Regions from separate parts of the Microbacterium longlingense genome, predicted to be linked through region 1. Evidence: predicted binding sites of a transcription regulator. Region 1 holds the regulator's gene; each other region holds the start of a gene.
The links. Region 1 encodes LexA, which represses DNA repair genes until DNA is damaged. Its sites were predicted from a motif close to TCGAACANNTGTTCGA; they were not measured.

Region 2: a site for LexA is predicted at 1,526-1,541, ahead of AC3RXY_RS02655 (Rv2578c family radical SAM protein). Genes of this name have one in related genera too.
Region 3: a site for LexA is predicted at 1,857-1,872, ahead of AC3RXY_RS13510 (DmpA family aminopeptidase). Genes of this name have one in related genera too.

The regions. Positions count from the first base shown of each region.
Region 1 is NZ_JBYRJA020000006.1:229,675-235,383, forward strand. It holds gene AC3RXY_RS10800 (ABC transporter ATP-binding protein) at 1-188, shown strand, start outside; gene AC3RXY_RS10805 (methylenetetrahydrofolate reductase) at 444-1,391, shown strand; gene metE (5-methyltetrahydropteroyltriglutamate--homocysteine S-methyltransferase) at 1,466-3,781, shown strand; gene lexA (transcriptional repressor LexA) at 3,890-4,600, opposite strand; gene AC3RXY_RS10820 (LysM peptidoglycan-binding domain-containing protein) at 4,866-5,249, shown strand; gene AC3RXY_RS10825 (histidinol-phosphate transaminase) at 5,311-5,709, shown strand, end outside.
Region 2 is NZ_JBYRJA020000001.1:571,651-577,359, forward strand. It holds gene AC3RXY_RS02645 (pirin family protein) at 1-130, shown strand, start outside; gene AC3RXY_RS02650 (acyl-CoA dehydrogenase family protein) at 252-1,418, opposite strand; gene AC3RXY_RS02655 (Rv2578c family radical SAM protein) at 1,584-2,642, shown strand; gene AC3RXY_RS02660 (hypothetical protein) at 2,689-3,330, opposite strand; gene AC3RXY_RS02665 (DEAD/DEAH box helicase) at 3,487-5,427, opposite strand; gene AC3RXY_RS02670 (aldose 1-epimerase family protein) at 5,709-5,709, shown strand, end outside.
Region 3 is NZ_JBYRJA020000010.1:1,337-7,045, reverse strand. It holds gene AC3RXY_RS13515 (Lrp/AsnC family transcriptional regulator) at 1-564, shown strand, start outside; gene AC3RXY_RS13510 (DmpA family aminopeptidase) at 670-1,836, opposite strand; gene AC3RXY_RS13505 (APC family permease) at 2,000-3,478, shown strand; gene AC3RXY_RS13500 (TetR family transcriptional regulator) at 3,500-4,099, shown strand; gene AC3RXY_RS13495 (hypothetical protein) at 4,702-5,220, shown strand; gene AC3RXY_RS13490 (hypothetical protein) at 5,254-5,517, opposite strand; gene AC3RXY_RS13485 (hypothetical protein) at 5,522-5,709, opposite strand, start outside.

The DNA.
Region 1 (5,709 bases):
CCCAGTACGCCGATCATCTCGTCGTGCTCAAGGACGGAGAGCTGGCAGCGGCCGGGCGCCCGGCCGACGTCGTGACGGCCGAGCTGCTGGACCGGGTCTTCGGCCTCACCGCGCAGGTGCTGGTGAACCCGGTGTTCGGCTCCCCGATGGTGATCCCGATCGCCAGCACCACCCGCACGGGGGAGTAGGCCTCTTCCGCCAGGCCGCAGCGGGCGTACCGACGCCCGCTGCGGCCTTCGGCGTGCCCGCCGGGCGCCCCGGAACGGCGTGGATGACACAGAGCGTCACGGACGTGCGGGCCGCGGAAGGCGTGCTCTACGGTGAGACGCAAGCATCCGGTCAGGCCGGATGCGGTGCGACAGCCGAGCCCGGCATCCGCGCCGTCGACACGCGTTGCACGCGTGTACGCGGTTGCCCGTTCCGAACTGTCCACAGGAGACGAGATGTCCTTCGACACCCCCGCCGGTGACGGCGTCGTCCCGTTCTCTTTCGAGCTCTATCCGCCGCGATCGCCGTCCAGCCGCGACGCGCTGCACGAGACCGTGCGGCGGCTCGCGGCCGCCGGTCCCCGGTTCATCTCCGTCACCTATGGCGCCGGAGGCTCGACCGGGGGGCGCTCCCTCGAGGTGCTGCGCTTCATCCGTGAGCACACCGACGTCGAGCCCCTGGCCCACCTCACCTGCGTCGGCAACACCTACGCGGGTGCCACCGCCCTGATCCGGGAGTTCCTCGATGCCGGCATCCTGAACTTCCTCGCGTTGCGCGGCGATCCCCCGACGGGGCAGGACGAGCCCTTCCTCGGCGATCTCGAGAGCGCAGCGCAGCTCGTGCAGCTGATCGACCGCGTGCAGGCGGAGCGCGAGCCCTACGAGGAATCACCGGTTCCGGGGCATCCGGACGCGGCACGCATCGCCCCGGGCCGCCGCGTCAACATCTCCGTCGCGGCCTTCCCCAACGGGCACCCGCGTTCGGTCCACCGCCACCAGGACATCGAGGCGCTCCTGGCCAAACAGGCCGCCGGCGCCACCTTCGCCATCACCCAGCTGTTCTTCCACGCTGACGACTACTTCTCGTTCGTGGATCGTTCGCGTGCCGCGGGGGTCACCATCCCGATCCTCCCCGGCATCATGCCGATCACCTCGCCCCAGCGCCTCACACGGGTGCTGGAGCTGAGCGGTGAGGAAAGCCCCGCTGAGCTTTCCATCGCCCTCGAGGTCGAGCCGACCGTCCAGGGCCGCACCGAGATCGGCATCGGGCACGCCGCCCGGCTCGCACGCGAGCTGGTCGACGGCGGCGCGCCCGGCGTGCACCTGTATGCCTTCAACCAGCACGAGACGGTGCTCGCCGTTCTCGCCGAGGCCGGCGTGACGCCGGTCCCCGCAGCCCCGTAGACCCCAGCCAGACCGCAACATCGCGCAGACGTGCCAGCCCCGCGGGCTGCCCGTCGCACGTGAAAGGAAACACCATGACCGCGTTCCCCGCCGGAACCATCCTCGGCTACCCCCGCATCGGGCGGCGCCGCGAGCTCAAGCGTGCCGTCGAGGCGTTCTGGGCCGGCAAGATCGATGAGGCAGAGCTGGAGGGCACCGCGGCAGACCTGCGCGCGGCCACCCGGGCACGTCTGGTCGAGCTCGGCCTCGGCGCGACAGACTCGGCCGTGCCGGAGTCGTTCTCCTTCTACGACCAGGTGCTCGACGCCGCGGTGACCGTCGGGGCGATCCCGACCCGGTTCGCCGATCTGCGCGCGGAGGACGGTTCGATCGGCCTCCCCGCGTACTTCACGATCGCGCGCGGCGAGGGGGACCGGGCTCCTCTGGAGATGACCAAGTGGTTCGACTCCAACTACCACTACCTCGTTCCGGAGATCGGCCCGGAGACGGCGTTCTCGCTCTCGAACGACCGCATCGTCCGCCAGGTGGTCGAGGCCGCAGAGGCCGGGTACGTGACGCGCCCGGTCATCGTCGGCCCTGTCACGCTGCTGGCTCTGGCCAAGGCGTCGGACGACGCGCCCGCCGGCTTTGACCCGCTCACCCGCCTCGACGATCTGCTGCCGGTCTACACCGAGCTGCTCGGCCGCCTGCGCGCCGCCGGAGCGGCGTGGGTGCAGCTCGACGAGCCCGCGCTGGTCAGTGAGTCGCTGCCGGCTTCGCGTGCCGCCCTCGCCGCCGCCGCAGAGCGCGCCTACGCCGTGCTGGGCGGCGTCTCCGATCGCCCGGAGATCCTGGTGGCAGCACCGTACGCAGCGCTGGGCGACACCTTCGCCGTGCTCGCCGCCGCGCCGATCGAGGCGATCGCGGTCGACCTCGTCCGCGGAGACGTGCCGGCACCCGCCCCCGGCCTGGCAGGCAAGACGCTCGTGGGTGGCGTCGTCGACGGGCACAACATCTGGCGCGGCGACCTCTCCGCTGCCTTCGATCGGCTGGAGGCGCTGCGCGGCCTGGGCGCGGCCGCGGTCGCGGCGGCCACCTCGACCTCTCTCCTGCACGTGCCCCACGACGTCGAGGACGAGCCGTCGCTCGATCCGCGGCTGGCGTCCTGGCTGGCGTTCGCCGATCAGAAGGTCGTGCAGGTGGTCGGCCTCGCTCGCGGTCTCGCCGCCGGGCGCGATGAGATCGCCGCGGAGCTGGAGGCCGCATCGGCCGCTCTGGCCGACCGGCTGAGCGCACCAGGGGTGCGCGACGGTGCCGTGCGGGACCGCGCCGCAGCGCTCACCGCAGACGACTTCGCCCGCGGTGACTACGCCGCCCGCGTCGCCGCGCAGGAGGAGGCGCTCGCCCTCCCCGCGCTGCCGCTCACCACGATCGGCTCCTTCCCGCAGACCGGCGAGATCCGCCGTGCCCGCGCGCGCTTCACGCGCGGCGAGATCGACAACGACGCCTACGACGGCTTCCTCAAGCAGGAGATCGAACAGGTCATCCGCCTGCAGGAGGGCCTCGACCTCGACGTTCTCGTGCACGGGGAGCCGGAGCGCAACGACATGGTGCAGTACTTCGCCGAGCTGCTGGACGGCTTCGCGGTCACCGAGAACGGCTGGGTCCAGTCGTATGGCTCGCGCGCGACGCGCCCGTCGATCCTGTGGGGCGACGTGTCGCGTCCTGCTCCGATGACGGTGGCGTGGTCGTCTTACGCGCAGTCGCTCACCCCGCGGCCTGTCAAGGGGATGCTCACCGGGCCGGTCACGATCCTCGCCTGGTCGTTCGTGCGTGACGACCAGCCGCTCGGCGAGACCGCCAACCAGGTGGCCCTCGCGCTGCGCGACGAGATCGCCGACCTCGAGACCGCCGGGATCGCCGTGATCCAGGTCGACGAGCCGGCGCTGCGCGAGCTGCTGCCGCTGAAGAAGGCCGACCAGCCGGCGTACCTGGACTGGTCGGTGAACTCCTTCCGCCTGGCCACCGGTGGTGCTGCGGCGGCCACGCAGGTGCACACCCACCTGTGCTATTCGGAGTTCGGCGTGGTGATCGATGCGATCCGCGCCCTCGACGCCGATGTGACCTCGATCGAGGCGGCCCGCAGCCGCATGGAGGTCGTCTCCGACATCTCGGAGGCGGGCTTCGACCACGGCATCGGCCCCGGGGTGTACGACATCCACTCGCCGCGCGTGCCCTCGACAGACGAGGTGGAGGAGCTGCTGCGCCGTGCGGTGGCGGAGATCCCCACGCGCCAGCTGTGGGTCAACCCCGACTGCGGCCTCAAGACCCGCGGCTATGACGAGACCACGGCATCGCTGCGCAACATCGTCGAGGCCACCCGGCGCGTCCGGGAGGACCTGCCGGCCTGATCCCGGCCGCACCACAACAGGCAGACAGCACCAGAACAGGCACATGCCGGCGAAAGCCGCCTGTTCTGGTGCTGTCTGCCTGTTTCCGGTGCGCCGTTCCTGCGGTGCTCAGACGGCGCGCAGGATCGCGACGACCTTGCCGAGCACGGTCGCGTCATCGCCGAGGATCGGCTCGAAGGCGGAGTTGCGGGGGAGCAGCCACGTGTGTCCGTCGCGCTGGCGGAAGGTCTTGACGGTCGCCTCGTCGTCGAGCATCGCCGCGACGATATCGCCGTTCTCGGCTGTGTTCTGCGAGCGCACGACCACCCAGTCGCCGTCGCAGATGGCCGCGTCGATCATCGAGTCGCCGGAGACCTTGAGCATGAACAGGTCGCCCTTGCCCACGAGCTGCCGGGGGAGCGGGAACACCTCCTCCACCTGCTGCTCCGCGGTGATCGGCACGCCGGCGGCGATGCGGCCCACGAGCGGAACGAGCGCCGCATCGCCCACGGGCGGGGCGGAGTCCGCCGGGTTCTCGGTCGCGCTGCCGGGGAGGTCGATCAGCACCTCCATCGCGCGGGTCTTGCCGGGGTCGCGGCGCAGATAGCCGCTCAGCTCGAGCTGACCGAGCTGATGGGTCACGCTGGAGAGCGACTTCAGGCCCACCGCGTCGCCGATCTCGCGCATGCTGGGCGGATAGCCCTGAAGGGCGATCGAGCGCTGGATGACCTCGAGGATCGCCATCTGCTTGGGGCTCAGGGTCTTCCGCCGCCGGGTGGGCGCCTGCTCGGCAGCCGCGGATCGATCCGCCTCGACGGGGAGGTCTTCGGTGTCGCTCATCGCTGTCCTTCGCGGCTGCCGGGCCCGATGTCTGAGGTCCGTGGTGTGCTTCGTTCATCGAAACCGTATCGAAGACATCGGTGCTTTCGGAATATCTGTTCGAGCGTGTCTGGCTATCCGGTGCGCCCGGGTGGGCAGAAGCCTTGACAGATGTTCGAAATCGAAGATATCTTCGGAACAGAAGTTCGGCACTCGAACTGACGTCTCTGCACCACGGTCTCGTCAGACGGCATCCGCCCCGCGGACTTCGACGAAGGAGCATCCCATGAGCAGCATCGGCATCACCGCACCGGCCCTGAGCGCGCCCGCGTTCGCGCGTACCGCGCCCGCGACCCGTCTGCGCATCACGACCCGCGGGCGCCGCGTGCTCGCGGGTCTTGCCGCAGCGCCGGTCGTGGCTGCCCTCGCCGCCGGCCTGGTCCTGGGCGGGGCGACGGCGGCGTCGTCGTCGGATGAAACCAGCACAGCGTCCTTCGCGACGGTCGTCGTCCTGCCGGGCGACACGCTCTGGACGCTCGCAGAGGAGCTTGCCCCGGCAGCCGACCCTCGCGATGTGGTGGACGCGATCATCCGGCTCAACCAGCTCGACGGCGGGTCGATCATGATCGGCCAGGAGCTGGCGATCCCCGCGGAGTACGCGCAGCGCTGAGCGCCGTGCCGCGCGATGACCGCCGCGGCGGTCGGTGCGCGGTACGTCCTACGATTGCAGCGTGGCTGTTTCTTTCGAAGACCTCCCCATTCGCGACGACCTGCGCGGTCAGAAGCCCTACGGCGCACCGCAGGCAGCGGTACCGGTCGCGCTCAACGTGAATGAGAACACGCATCCGGTGCCCGAGGAGGTCGCCGGTGACATCCTCGATGCCATCGCCAAGGCCCTGCGCGATGTCAACCGCTACCCCGATCGCGAGTTCACCGAGTTGCGTGACGCCCTCGCCGCCTACCTCGGCGGCGGGCTGAGCCGGGAGCAGATCTGGGCGGGCAACGGCTCGAATGAGGTGCTCCAGCATGTCTTTCAGGCGTTCGCCGGGCCGGGCCGCACGGTCTTCGGGTTCGGGCCAACGTACTCGATGTATCCGCTGCTCGCGCGCGGCACGGGAGCCCGGTGGATC
Region 2 (5,709 bases), on a different contig from region 1:
CGCCCGTGCCCGCGAGGACTGGGAGGCAGACACCGCCCGCTTCGGCCATGTGCCGGGCCACGGCGCGGAGCGCGTCCCGGCGCCCCCGCTCCCCGGCGTGCGGCTGCTGCCGCGCCACCGCCGCATCTGATCCGCGCGCTCAGCCCGCGCCGGGCGGCGAAGCGGTCACGGCCCGCCCCGCCACGACCCACCAGGAAAGGCCGATGGCACCAGGAGGACCTGGCGCCATCGGAAGAGCATCGAGCAGGGTGTCAGCCCCGCTTGCCCGCGATCTGACGACCGACGATGTCGCGCATGATCTCGTTGGTGCCGCCGTAGATGCGGTGCACGCGGGCGTCCGTGAAGGCGCGCGCGATCGGGTACTCCATGATGTAGCCGTAGCCGCCGTGGAGCTGCACGCCCGTGTCGAGGACCTCCCACTCGCGCTCCGTCGCCCAGAACTTCACCTTCGCGGCGTCCTCGGCGGTCAGCTTGCTGTCCTTGTAGGCGAGCATCGCGCGATCGATGTACGCCCACATCGCGTCGACGGTGGCGGCCATGTCGGCGAGACGGAAACGCGTGTTCTGGAAATCGACGATCCGCTCGCCGAAGGCCTCGCGGTCCTTGGTGTAGGCGACGGTCCAGTCGAGGGCGGCCTGCGCGGCGGCCGCGGCAGCGACGCCGATCGACAGGCGCTCGAGGGGCAGGTTCATCATCAGCTGGATGAAGCCGAGGCCCTCCTTGCCTCCGATGAGGTTCTCCTCGGGGACGAAGACATCGCTGAAGCTGAGCTCAGCGGTGTCCCAGCCGTGGAAGCCCATCTTGTCGAGCTTCTTGCCCTGGTCGAAGCCCTCCATGCCCTTCTCGATGAGGAGCAGGCTGAACGCGTCGGGGCGGTTGCCCTCGCCAGTCTTGACGAAGGTGACCACGACATCGGCCGTCGAGCCAGAGGAGATGAACGTCTTGGCGCCGTTGACGATGTACCCGCCGTCGACCTTCTTGGCGTTGGTCTTCACACCGCGCAGGTCGCTGCCCGCGCCGGGGTCGGTCATCGCGAGCGCGCCGAGCACCTCGCCGGTCGCCATGCGCGGAAGCCACTTCGCCTTCTGCTCCGGGGTGCCCATGTGCGCGATGTAGGGGACGGCGAGGTCGTCCTGGATGCCGAAGGCGCCCGCCAGGGAGCCGGCACCCGCGCCGATGACCTCTTCGTTGACGATCGCGCGGAAACGGTAGTCCTGCAGCATGCCGGCGCCGCCGAACTCCTCGGGGACGGAGAGCCCGATGAGGCCAGCCTCGCCCGCGGCGAGCATCGTCTCGCGGTCGATCTCACCGGCCGCGTCCCACGCGTCGCGCTTCTCGTTGCTGACGTAGCGCTCGATGAACTCTCGGACCATGCCCCGGAAGGCGTCGTGATCCTCGTCGTAGATGTCCCGTTCCATACAGGCCTCCTTGCCAGAGCGTGCTCCGCGGCGACGCCGTGCGAGCGGATTGTGAGATCGAGTCACAGTCTAGGCGACACTGGGTCCGATCGGGGACGCATCGGATATCGAATATATCTCCGGATTTTCTTGACAGTTCTCTCGGAGCTATGTTCGACTCGATGCATGAGGTGGCACGGGCAACGGATCGATCAGGCGGATACGGCGGCGCTGCCCGGCTTCGAGGAGCGCTCCGGCTTCGTCCGCTCCGTGCAGACACCGGAGTTCGCCGGCGTGACGTTCCACGAAGTGCTGGCCAAGTCGGCCCTGAACCACGTCCCCGGCGCCTCGCGCATGCCCTTCGCGTGGACGATCAACCCCTATCGCGGGTGCAGTCATGCGTGCGTCTACTGCTTCGCGCGCGGCACGCACACCTACCTCGAGCTCGATGCGGGGCGGGACTTCGACTCGCAGGTGGTCGTGAAGGTCAACGTGGTCGAGGTTCTCGAGCGCGAGCTGCGGCGGTCCTCCTGGCAGCGAGAGACCGTGGCCTTGGGCACCAACACCGACCCGTATCAACGCGCCGAGGGGCGGTACCGGCTCATGCCGGACATCATCCGGGCGCTCGCGGCGTCCGGCACGCCGCTGTCGATCCTGACCAAGGGCACCCTCATCCGCCGCGACATCCCCGAGCTGACCGCCGCGGCCGAGCAGGTCCCGGTCGACGTGCAGCTGTCGATCGCGGTCTTCGACGAAGACCTGCAGCGCGCGATCGAACCGGGCACCCCCACCGCTCAGGCGCGCCTCGACACGGTGCGCGTACTCAGCGATGCCGGGTTCCGCGTCGGTGTGTTCCTGATGCCGATCCTCCCCCATCTCACCGACTCGGTCGCGGCGATCGACCGGGCGCTGGGACGCATCGCCGCCGCGGGCGCCGATCACGTCGTCTACGGCGCCCTGCACCTGCGCCCCGGGGTCAAGCCGTGGTTCCTGCAGTGGCTATCGCAGCACCGTCCAGACCTGCTCTCGTCCTACCGGCATCTCTACCCGGGGGCATCGTCAGAGGCCCCGAAGGAGTACCGGCAGTGGCTGGGACGGCGCGTACGCCCCCTGCTGCGCGTGCACGGACTCGAGCGCCGCGGTGGCGACCCCATAGCGCACGCCGGGCCGTTGCGGGGCGAGCGCAGCTCCGCGGCGGCGCCCGGCCTGGCGGCGGAGAGCGCGCCAGTGCCCACCCTGTTCTGACGGGTCCGGAGCCGTTCCGACGGGTGCGGGCCCGGACGACGGCGGGCTATCGTGCGAGAACGGCACCGGGACGCCGCGCGCCCGCCGGGCGGGCGGCGGGAGCTGCCGACACGGCCGTGGCGCGGCGGGCGCGCAGCACGCCGCCGAGCTGACCGGCAGCGCAGAGCGCACCGGCCGCAGCCCAGACCGGCAGGACGCCAGGCAGCAGGCCGCCGAGCAGAGCGGGCTGGGCGAGGCCGACCAGGGCGACGATCGCGATCAGAGCCGCGATCAGAGCGGATACGGACCGCAGCAGCAGCGGCCCGGGGGCAGGGGCGGCGATCGGTTCGTCCAGGATGCTCGCCCACCACGCAGTGGAACGCACGAGCCGATGCCCGGTGCGGTGCAGCTGCCAGAGGACCAGCGCCGCCCAGACGGTGGCCGCAACGCCGATGCCCGCGATCAGGCCGTCGATGAGGGTGAGCTCGGCCGCCGGGTCGAGCAGCCAGAGCACGAGCGGTGCGACGCCGAGCGCCGCTCCCGCGAGCACCACGACGAAAGCGACAACACCCAGCAGCCAGCGCGAGGGGCGTGCATAGTCATCGCGCAGCACCCGCGTGGCGCGTGGTGCCTCGCCGACTGCGCCGTAGTGCGTCGTCGCCGAGGCGATCCACCGCTCTGACTCGTCGGTGATGAAGCGGAAGCCCATGTGCACATCCTGCCCCTCGGCAGGCCTCCGGCCCCTCAAGCGCCCCGGCGAGGCGCCCTCTCCATTCCCGCGAATTCACCAACTGTGCGCCGAATCCCCCCTGTGCGCGCCCACGGGATGGGTTCGGCGCACAGGAGGGTGGGTTCGGGGACGGGGCTAGCGGGTGAGGTCGGCTGCGGAGGGGACGCGACCGGCGATCTCGTCGATCACATCATCCCCGGGGGCGGCCTGGTCGAACGGCGCGTCGATCTCAGCGCGATCGAGCAACTCCGCCATGCGCCGCTGACGGTGCCGGGTGATGAGCGTCACCACCCGACCCTCCCGTCCGGCACGCCCGGTGCGACCGGCGCGGTGGAGATACGTCTTGTACTCGTCCGGAGCATCGGCCTGCACCACGAGGTCGATGTCGTCGACGTGGATGCCGCGGGCGGCCACATCGGTCGCCACCAGCACCTGCACGCGCCCGGACGTGAGCTTCTCCAGGTTGCGCGTGCGCTTGGCCTGGTTGAGATCGCCGTGGAGGGCGAGAGCGCGGATGCCGGCCTCGTCGAACTGCTCCGCGAGCATCTCGGCGTACGCACGGGTGCGGCTGAAGACCAGGGTCTTGCCGTCACGATCCACCAGGGAGGCCAGGATGTCGGCCTTGTCGCGGTGGTCGATCACGAGCACACGGTGGTCGATCGTCCCGGAGTCCTGATCCTCGTCTGCGACCTCGTAGACCGCCGGGTCCACCAGGAACTCATCGACCAGCGCCGCGACCTCCCGGTCCAGCGTGGCTGAGAACAGCAGTTTCTGCGATCCCTCTGCCGTGTGCCGCAGGATGCGCTGCACGGGCTCGAGGAACCCGAGCTCGCACATGTGATCAGCCTCGTCGAGCACGGCGATGCGGACCTCGGAGAGGTCGAGCTTGCCCTGCTTGTGGAGGTCTTCGATGCGGCCGGGCGTGCCGATCACGATGTCGACGCCCTTCTTGAGCGCTCCGACCTGACGCGCCTGGGGCACGCCCCCGTACACCTGCGTGGTGAACAGGCCGACCGAGCGCGCGATCGGCTGGATCGTGCGATCGATCTGCAACGCCAGCTCGCGGGTGGGCGCCAGGATGAGCGCGCGCGGTGCGCGGCCGAACTCACGGCGCTGCCCGGCCTGGGAGCGCAGGATCGACTCAACGAGCGGGGCGCCGAAGGCGATCGTCTTGCCGGAGCCGGTCCGGCCCCTGGCCAGCACGTCGCGGCCCGCGAGGATCGGAGCGATGGTCGCCGCCTGGATCGGGAACGGCGACGGCGCACCGAGCTCGCCCAGGGTGCGCACGATGTTGTCGCCGAGCCCCAGGTCGCCGAAGGACGCCCCGGAGAACTCCTCGGCGTTGACCGCCTCGGCCTGCAGGCGCTCGTGCACCACGTCGATCCGGTCGGCTTCCGCGCGCGCGTTGCGGTCGGCGTTCCAGTCGGAACGGTTCGGGCGGGTACCGCGATCGTCCCGACGCGGGCGGTCGTCGAACGTGCGGCCCGGACGGGCGGCTGCTGCCGCTCCGGTCCGGACACCGCGCGCCGGGCGGTCACCGCGATCGGCGGCGTAGCGCGGACGGTCTCCGCGGCCGCCGCGGTCGTCGCGGCGCGGCCGATCGTCGCGGTCGTAACGCTGTCGCTCATCGCGACGCTCGCGATCCTCGGAGAAGGCGCGTCGTTCTCCGCCGGGACGACGCTCGCCCCGGCCACCGGAGAACCGGCGGTCGTCGCGGTCGTAACGGGTCCGCTCGCCGCGATCGTCCCGCCGACGATCATCCCCGGCCGGGCGCCCGCCGGAGCGACGCGCCCCGGCAGGTGCATCCCGCCCGTCGCGGGGACCACGCCCGTCGCGTGCCTGAGAGCGGATGCCGCGGGCCTCGTCACGGCCGGCGCGCTCCTGCTCTGTCCAGCGGCGCTTGCCGGAGGACTGCTCGGGCTCGGCGCGGTGGCCGCGATGGCCGGGGCTCTTGCTGCCGGGCTTGCCGGACGACGCCTCGCCCGGCCGGCGCTTGGTCGCGCCCTTGCGCTCGCCGTACCGCGGGTCGTAGTTCTTGGGGGCCCGGCCGCCGCCGGGTCGCTTGTTCTTGGGCATGGATCTTCTCCGGTTCGTTCGCAAAGGAACAGCGCCCGCGCCGAGGCGGGCTTCCGGGACTCGTCCGAGCTCTCCGGGGCCATTCGCAGTGATGGTGTCGAGGCGTCCGCGGATGCGGCGCCCACCATCGGCCCCTGAGCTCACAGTGCGCATCGCGCGGCGCTCTGAGCCGACCCGCCGACTCTACCGATTCCGGCTGGGAGATCGCCCGGCCGCCGGTCGGTCGGCTCCCCCGGCCGGCGGGATCACGCGGCGCGGGCTGCGCGCCCTAACATGGCGGCA
Region 3 (5,709 bases), on a different contig from region 1:
GATGTGCTCGAGCACATCCGGGCGGTCGATGGCGTCTCCGGCATCAGCACGGTGATCTACGCGAGCATCCTCAAGGGCCTCTACATCTCGGACTATCACGGCGACGTCACCCTCGACGAGCTGGACGAGGCCCTCATCGAGCATCTGCAGCGCGACGGGCGCGCGAGCTTCCGCGCTCTCGGCGACGCGGTGCGGCTCTCCCCCTCCGCCGTGACTGCGCGGGTGCAGAAGCTCCGCGACGCCGGTGTGATCAAGATCAGCGCGGTCGAGGGGCGCGGCCTCACCCACCGACAGCTGTCGATGGGCATCGGGCTCACCCTGGCCTCCGACGACGCGGTGATCGAGGCGCTGCGCGCCGATCGCGGCGTGGACTTCGCGGCGCGCACCCTCGGACGCTTCGACGTCGTCGCCACCCTCGTCGAGCCATCGGCGGGCGCTCTCTACGCCAGCCTGGAGCGCCTGCGGAGCATTCCCGGCGTCTCGGCGGTTGAGGGATGGCTGCACCTCGCCGTCTTCAAGGAGGACTACGCGCGCACCCTGCACCCGTCCCGTCTCAGCGTCTGAGGGCGGGCAGGGCACCGCGCGGCGGAGCCTGCCCGCCCATCCGCAGACACCCAGATACCCAGATACCCAGACGCCCAGAAGAGATCCGGCGAGGCGGAGGCGGGCTCAGCGCGCTCCGGCTTCTGCGATGACCCGCCGGATCTCGTCGTGCGGCAGGGCTGGGCTGTGGTGGCCGTCCCGTCCGGTCATGTCCTGCGCCGCGACGAGGGCGTTCCAGACGGCTTCGTCGACCGCCTCCACGACGGCGGTGAGCAAGGGATCGATCCGCCCCCAGGGGATGAAGCGCAGGCTCTCGTACCCGGCATGCTCGTCGTCAGGGAACACCGACGTCAGCGCGCCACGGTTGGCCGTGGAGAAGGCGAGCATGATGTCTCCCGAGAAGTGGCTGCCCGCGGTTCCGGTCCGGCCCAGGCCCAGCGCGCCGCGCCGCGCGAGGGCCGCGCACTGCCCGGGCAGCAGCGGTGCGTCGGTCGCGATGACCACGATCGCCGACCCGGCCCCGGCGGGCGCCGCGCGCCGCTCCTGCCCGATCCAGTCGCTCTCCCCCATCGGGTTCGGCGCTGCCGACAGCGCCCCGATCGGCACGCCCAGCAGCCGCAGCTCCTCGCGGGATCCGAAGTTCGCCTGAATCAGCACGCCCACCGTGTAGGCGTCTGCGCCGTAGCGGACGACCCGCGACGACGTGCCGGTGCCGCCCTTGAAGCCGTAGCAGTTCATCCCCGCGCCGCCCCCGACGTTGCCCTCCGCGAGCGCACCGTCGGTCGCGGCGTCCAGCGCCTGCTGGGCGTGCACGGGTGTGATGTGCCCGCCGTTGATGTCGTGCAGGTATCCGTCCCAGGTCTCGCCGACCACCGGGAGCATCCACTGCGTGGCGACCCGCGGCGCAGTCCGCGCCACCCATGCGTCGATGCCGCTGTGCACGGCCCCGACGGCATGGGAACTGGTGATGCCGATCGGCATCGACACGGAGCCAGACTCATCGATCCACGCCCGCCCCGTCAGCTCTCCGTTGCCGTTGAACGAGTGCACGGCCGCAGCGCAGGGCTCCCCCACCCCGGATCTCCCCCGGGGGAGGATCACGGTCACCCCGCTGCGCACGGCCTCGCGACCGTCCGCCTCGATCAACGTGCGATAGCCCACCGCGACGCCGGGCACATCGGTGATCGCGCCGAACCGGCCGGGCTCCCCCGCGAACGGAATCCCCAGATCCCGCGCCCGCTGCACGGCCGCTGGGCGTTGCGGTCGCGCGGCATTCCGCGTGGATGACCCCATGATGCTCCCTCCGTTATTTCATGAACGCCTGTTCAGCTTTCTAGCACTGATTCCTCAAAATAGCTTGACTTTGGCGCAAACTCGTCCTTGACTCCCTGTTCAAGTACAGCTCATCCGGCTGCATGCACCGTCGCACAAGACACCCTCGATTCCGGAGCCACAGATGTCTCAGTCGAATCCATCGCCCGCCCGTCCGCAGACAGCGCCCACCACGACCACGACGACCCTCGCCCAGCGGCGCCTCGGCGTGTGGGCGATCGTGTTCTTCGTCGTCTCCGCCGCCGCACCGCTGACCGTCGTCGCCAGCGCCGCGGCGACCGACTTCCGTCTCGCGGGAATCGGCGGCCCGGGTGCGATGCTCGCCAGCGGCATCGTGCTCATGCTGTTCGCATGCGGGTTCACCGCGATGACCCGATACGTCCGCAACACCGGCGCGTTCTACGTCTACGGCGCCCGCGGTCTCGGCAAGCCGGTGGGCATCGGGATCGTCTTCGTGACGATCTTCTCCTACGTCGCCCTGTGCATCTGCTTCTACGGGTTCGTCGGCTTCTTCGGCGAGATGACCTTCGCCGCACTGTTCGACATCCACCTGCCGTGGACGCTGTACGCCTTCCTCGCCTTTCTGATCACGAGCTTCCTCGGCTACCGCAAGATCGATGTGGGGGCGCGGGTGCTCGCCGTGCTGCTCACCGCCGAGGTCGGGATCCTGCTGATCCTGGCGATCGCGGTGCTGGTGCAGGGCGGGCCGGAGCCGATCTCCTTCGCGTCGTTCGCGCCGGAGAACGTGTTCTTCGCCGCCGGCAGCGGCGCGCTGTTCGTGTTCGGGTTCGGGGCGTATCTCGGGTTCGAGAGCACCGCCATCTACACCGAGGAGGCGAAGGACCCGCAGCGCACCGTGCCGGCGGCCACCTATATCTCCATCGGCTTCCTCGGCGCCTTCTACGCGTTCACCTTCTGGGTGCTCACCGTCGCGTTCGGCGTGGAGGGCGTGCTGCAGCTCGCGATGCAGGACGACTTCCAGGACATGGTGTTCCACGCCGGCGACGCCTATCTGGGCGCATGGGCCTCGATCACGATGCGGGTGCTCATCGTCACGAGCTTCTTCGCCTGTCTTCTGGCCTTCCACAACGCCGCGTCGCGCTATCTGTTCGCGCTCGGCCGTGAACGCCTGCTGCCTTCCTGGCTGGCGCAGACCCATCCGCAGACCCAGGCGCCGCACCACGCCAGCCTGGGGGTCTCCACCATCTCCCTCATCGCGATCATCGTCACCCTCGCCAGCGGGGCCGACCCGTTCCTCGGCTTCGCGCTGCCGGTGTACGCGATCGGGGTCGCGGGGCTAGTCTTCGCCCAGGCGGTGGCGGCTATCGCGGTGGTGGGCTTCTTCCTCCGGGATCGTCGCGGTCACAGCCCGTGGCGGGTGCTCGTCGCACCCGGCCTCGGCGCGCTCGGGCTCCTCACCGGCTTCGTCCTGATCGCCATGAACTTCGACCTGGTCACCGGGCTCACCGGGCCGGTGAACCTCGCGCTGCTCGCCCCGACACCCGTGCTCTTCCTCGCCGGCATCGTCGTCGGATTCGCCCTGAGAGCGCGTCGTCCGCAGCATTATGCTGAACTGACCACTCTCGCCCCTGCGGGCGAGTAGCGCCCGTCACGAGGAGGTCATGTGGTCGCGCAGCGCAAGCACGCCGCCCGTCGTGCGGAACTGATCTCCGCCACCCGTCGGGTCGCGGACCGCAGCGGGCTGGGCGGCACCAATGTGCGCGCGGTCGCCGCAGAGGCATCGGTGAGCGCGGGAAGCGTGCTGTACTACTTCCCGTCGTTCGACGACCTGATGTACGCCACCGTCGAGGGCGTGCTGGAGGAGATGTACGAACAACGCAGAGCCATCGCAGAGCAGGAGCCGGACCCTGCTCGGCGCCTGGTCGCGCTCGTCGCGGCCGGCGTACCCGAGGAGATCAGCGGCCACCTGCGCATGGCCTACGAGAGCATCCCCCTGCTGCGCGAGCAGCCGCAGTACCGGCCGTTGCACCGTTCGATCGTCGAGCGGCAGGTCGGCCTCTACCGGTCGACCATCGAACTCGGCGCCGCACTGGGCATGTTCCAGCCCACGGCGGAGCTCACCGTGATCGCACGCAATATCGTCGCCCTCGAAGACGCCTACGACCTGTACCCCCTCATCGGGGTGGAACTGGGCGCGCACGCCTCCCGGGCGAACATCCTCTCCTACGCACAGACCGTGCTCGGCTGCACGCTCCCGGCCTGAGGCCGGCCTGCAACGAGGTAGCCCTCGCCTGCGGGGAGGCTCCGCCGCCGGGCCGCGCTGTTCTGTTCGTGCGCCCGCTCATCTGCCGAGACGCGCCGTCCATCACGAACTCGACCTCGATTGCGCCGAGCCCGTTTCATCTGCTCGGCTGTGGGTCTTCACCCTCGACTGCGAGACGGAGAACGACGGACGGGACGAGTCCCGCGAGAGCACCGATCGCAGGCTCGTCGCGGACACCGTCCGCCGCGGTGGATCAACGGGGAGACAGGACCGACATGTCGCTCCGCATGAGCGTCCGCTGCTCTCGGTCAGTGATGCCGTCGCCCGGTGCTCCTCGACCGCCGGAGACGGGGTCCGTCGCGTCGAAGCGATCGCCGAACTTCGGATCACCCGGCCGCAGAAACACATGAGCCTGGCTCGTCATACCGTCGGGAAGACCCCGAGGCTGCGAGGGCGCCTGCCCGCGATGCTTCAGGTATCCCCGGCACGGCTCTCACGTCATCGCGTGTCGTTGTCGCGGCGCAGTGGGCTGAGCCCGTCCAGAAACATCGCACGGGCACCGCAGTCGGACCCGCAGTCCGTCGTGACTCACGGCTTCACCGGTGGCGCAGATTGAGCCGAGAGGCCTCGGCCGACCTGACAAGATCGAATGCATGACTCGATTCGGGCCTTTGCAGTCCCTCGCTCAAGCACTCATCGTCGGCGACCCAACGAGAAGCCACCTTCGACTCGAGGCAGAATGCGTCAGATACATCGTCGAAGGCCAGACCGCGGATTCGTATCAGTGGGATGAACTGAATCAGATTGACATGAGTCTTCCCTGCACATGGTTTCGCTACCCCGGAGCCATCGCCGGCCTAGCAGTGTCGCTCGTTACCCTCCTGACGCACGACACACCAGATTTCCGGTCGAAGCATGGCACAGCGAAGATGGCGCACGACGGCAGGGAAACAGTTTTGCGGATCGACACCCACCATCTCATCGGATACTGGCAAGGCGCGGTGACAGCGACGCAGCGACTGCTTGACCTCCTTGTCATCGATGTCCAGAGTCGCGCCCTGTTGAACAATCCCGAAGCGCTGGTCAAGAAAGTGGCTGCGTCCCGCAGGCGGTATCGCTGAATTACCCCAGCTTATGGCTGAGCAGCCTGCGGGTTAATCAAGCATCTTCTCGAGCGCACGCCTCTGGCGATTGACGAGCCACCAGCTGAACATGTGCCGAATCTGCAACCTTCCCAATTTGTCGAGGCTTGGCAGTCCTCGCTCGGATAGTTCTTTCGATATTTCGTCCGAATTTTCCTTGCCCAGCCGGTTGATAACGTCAAAAGCATCCTTCACCGGCGGGGAAGAAAGCGGATGAGCGTCGATCTTCTTCCTCACCCGCTCCAGCTTTCGCCTGAGAGCCGTCGAGTCTGCCATGCTGCTACCTTCCTGTGACACAAGCCAGTGCAGCGCGACCAAGACCACCCCAGATCATCCCGGAGGCGAAAGCAGCCGTGATCTGGGGGCCGCTGAGCCCCAACCCCAGCAAGCACTTGAACACCCACGGCGCGATCCACACAGGATCAGCGACAACGGGATAAGAAGTATCAGCACCAACATGGTTCACAA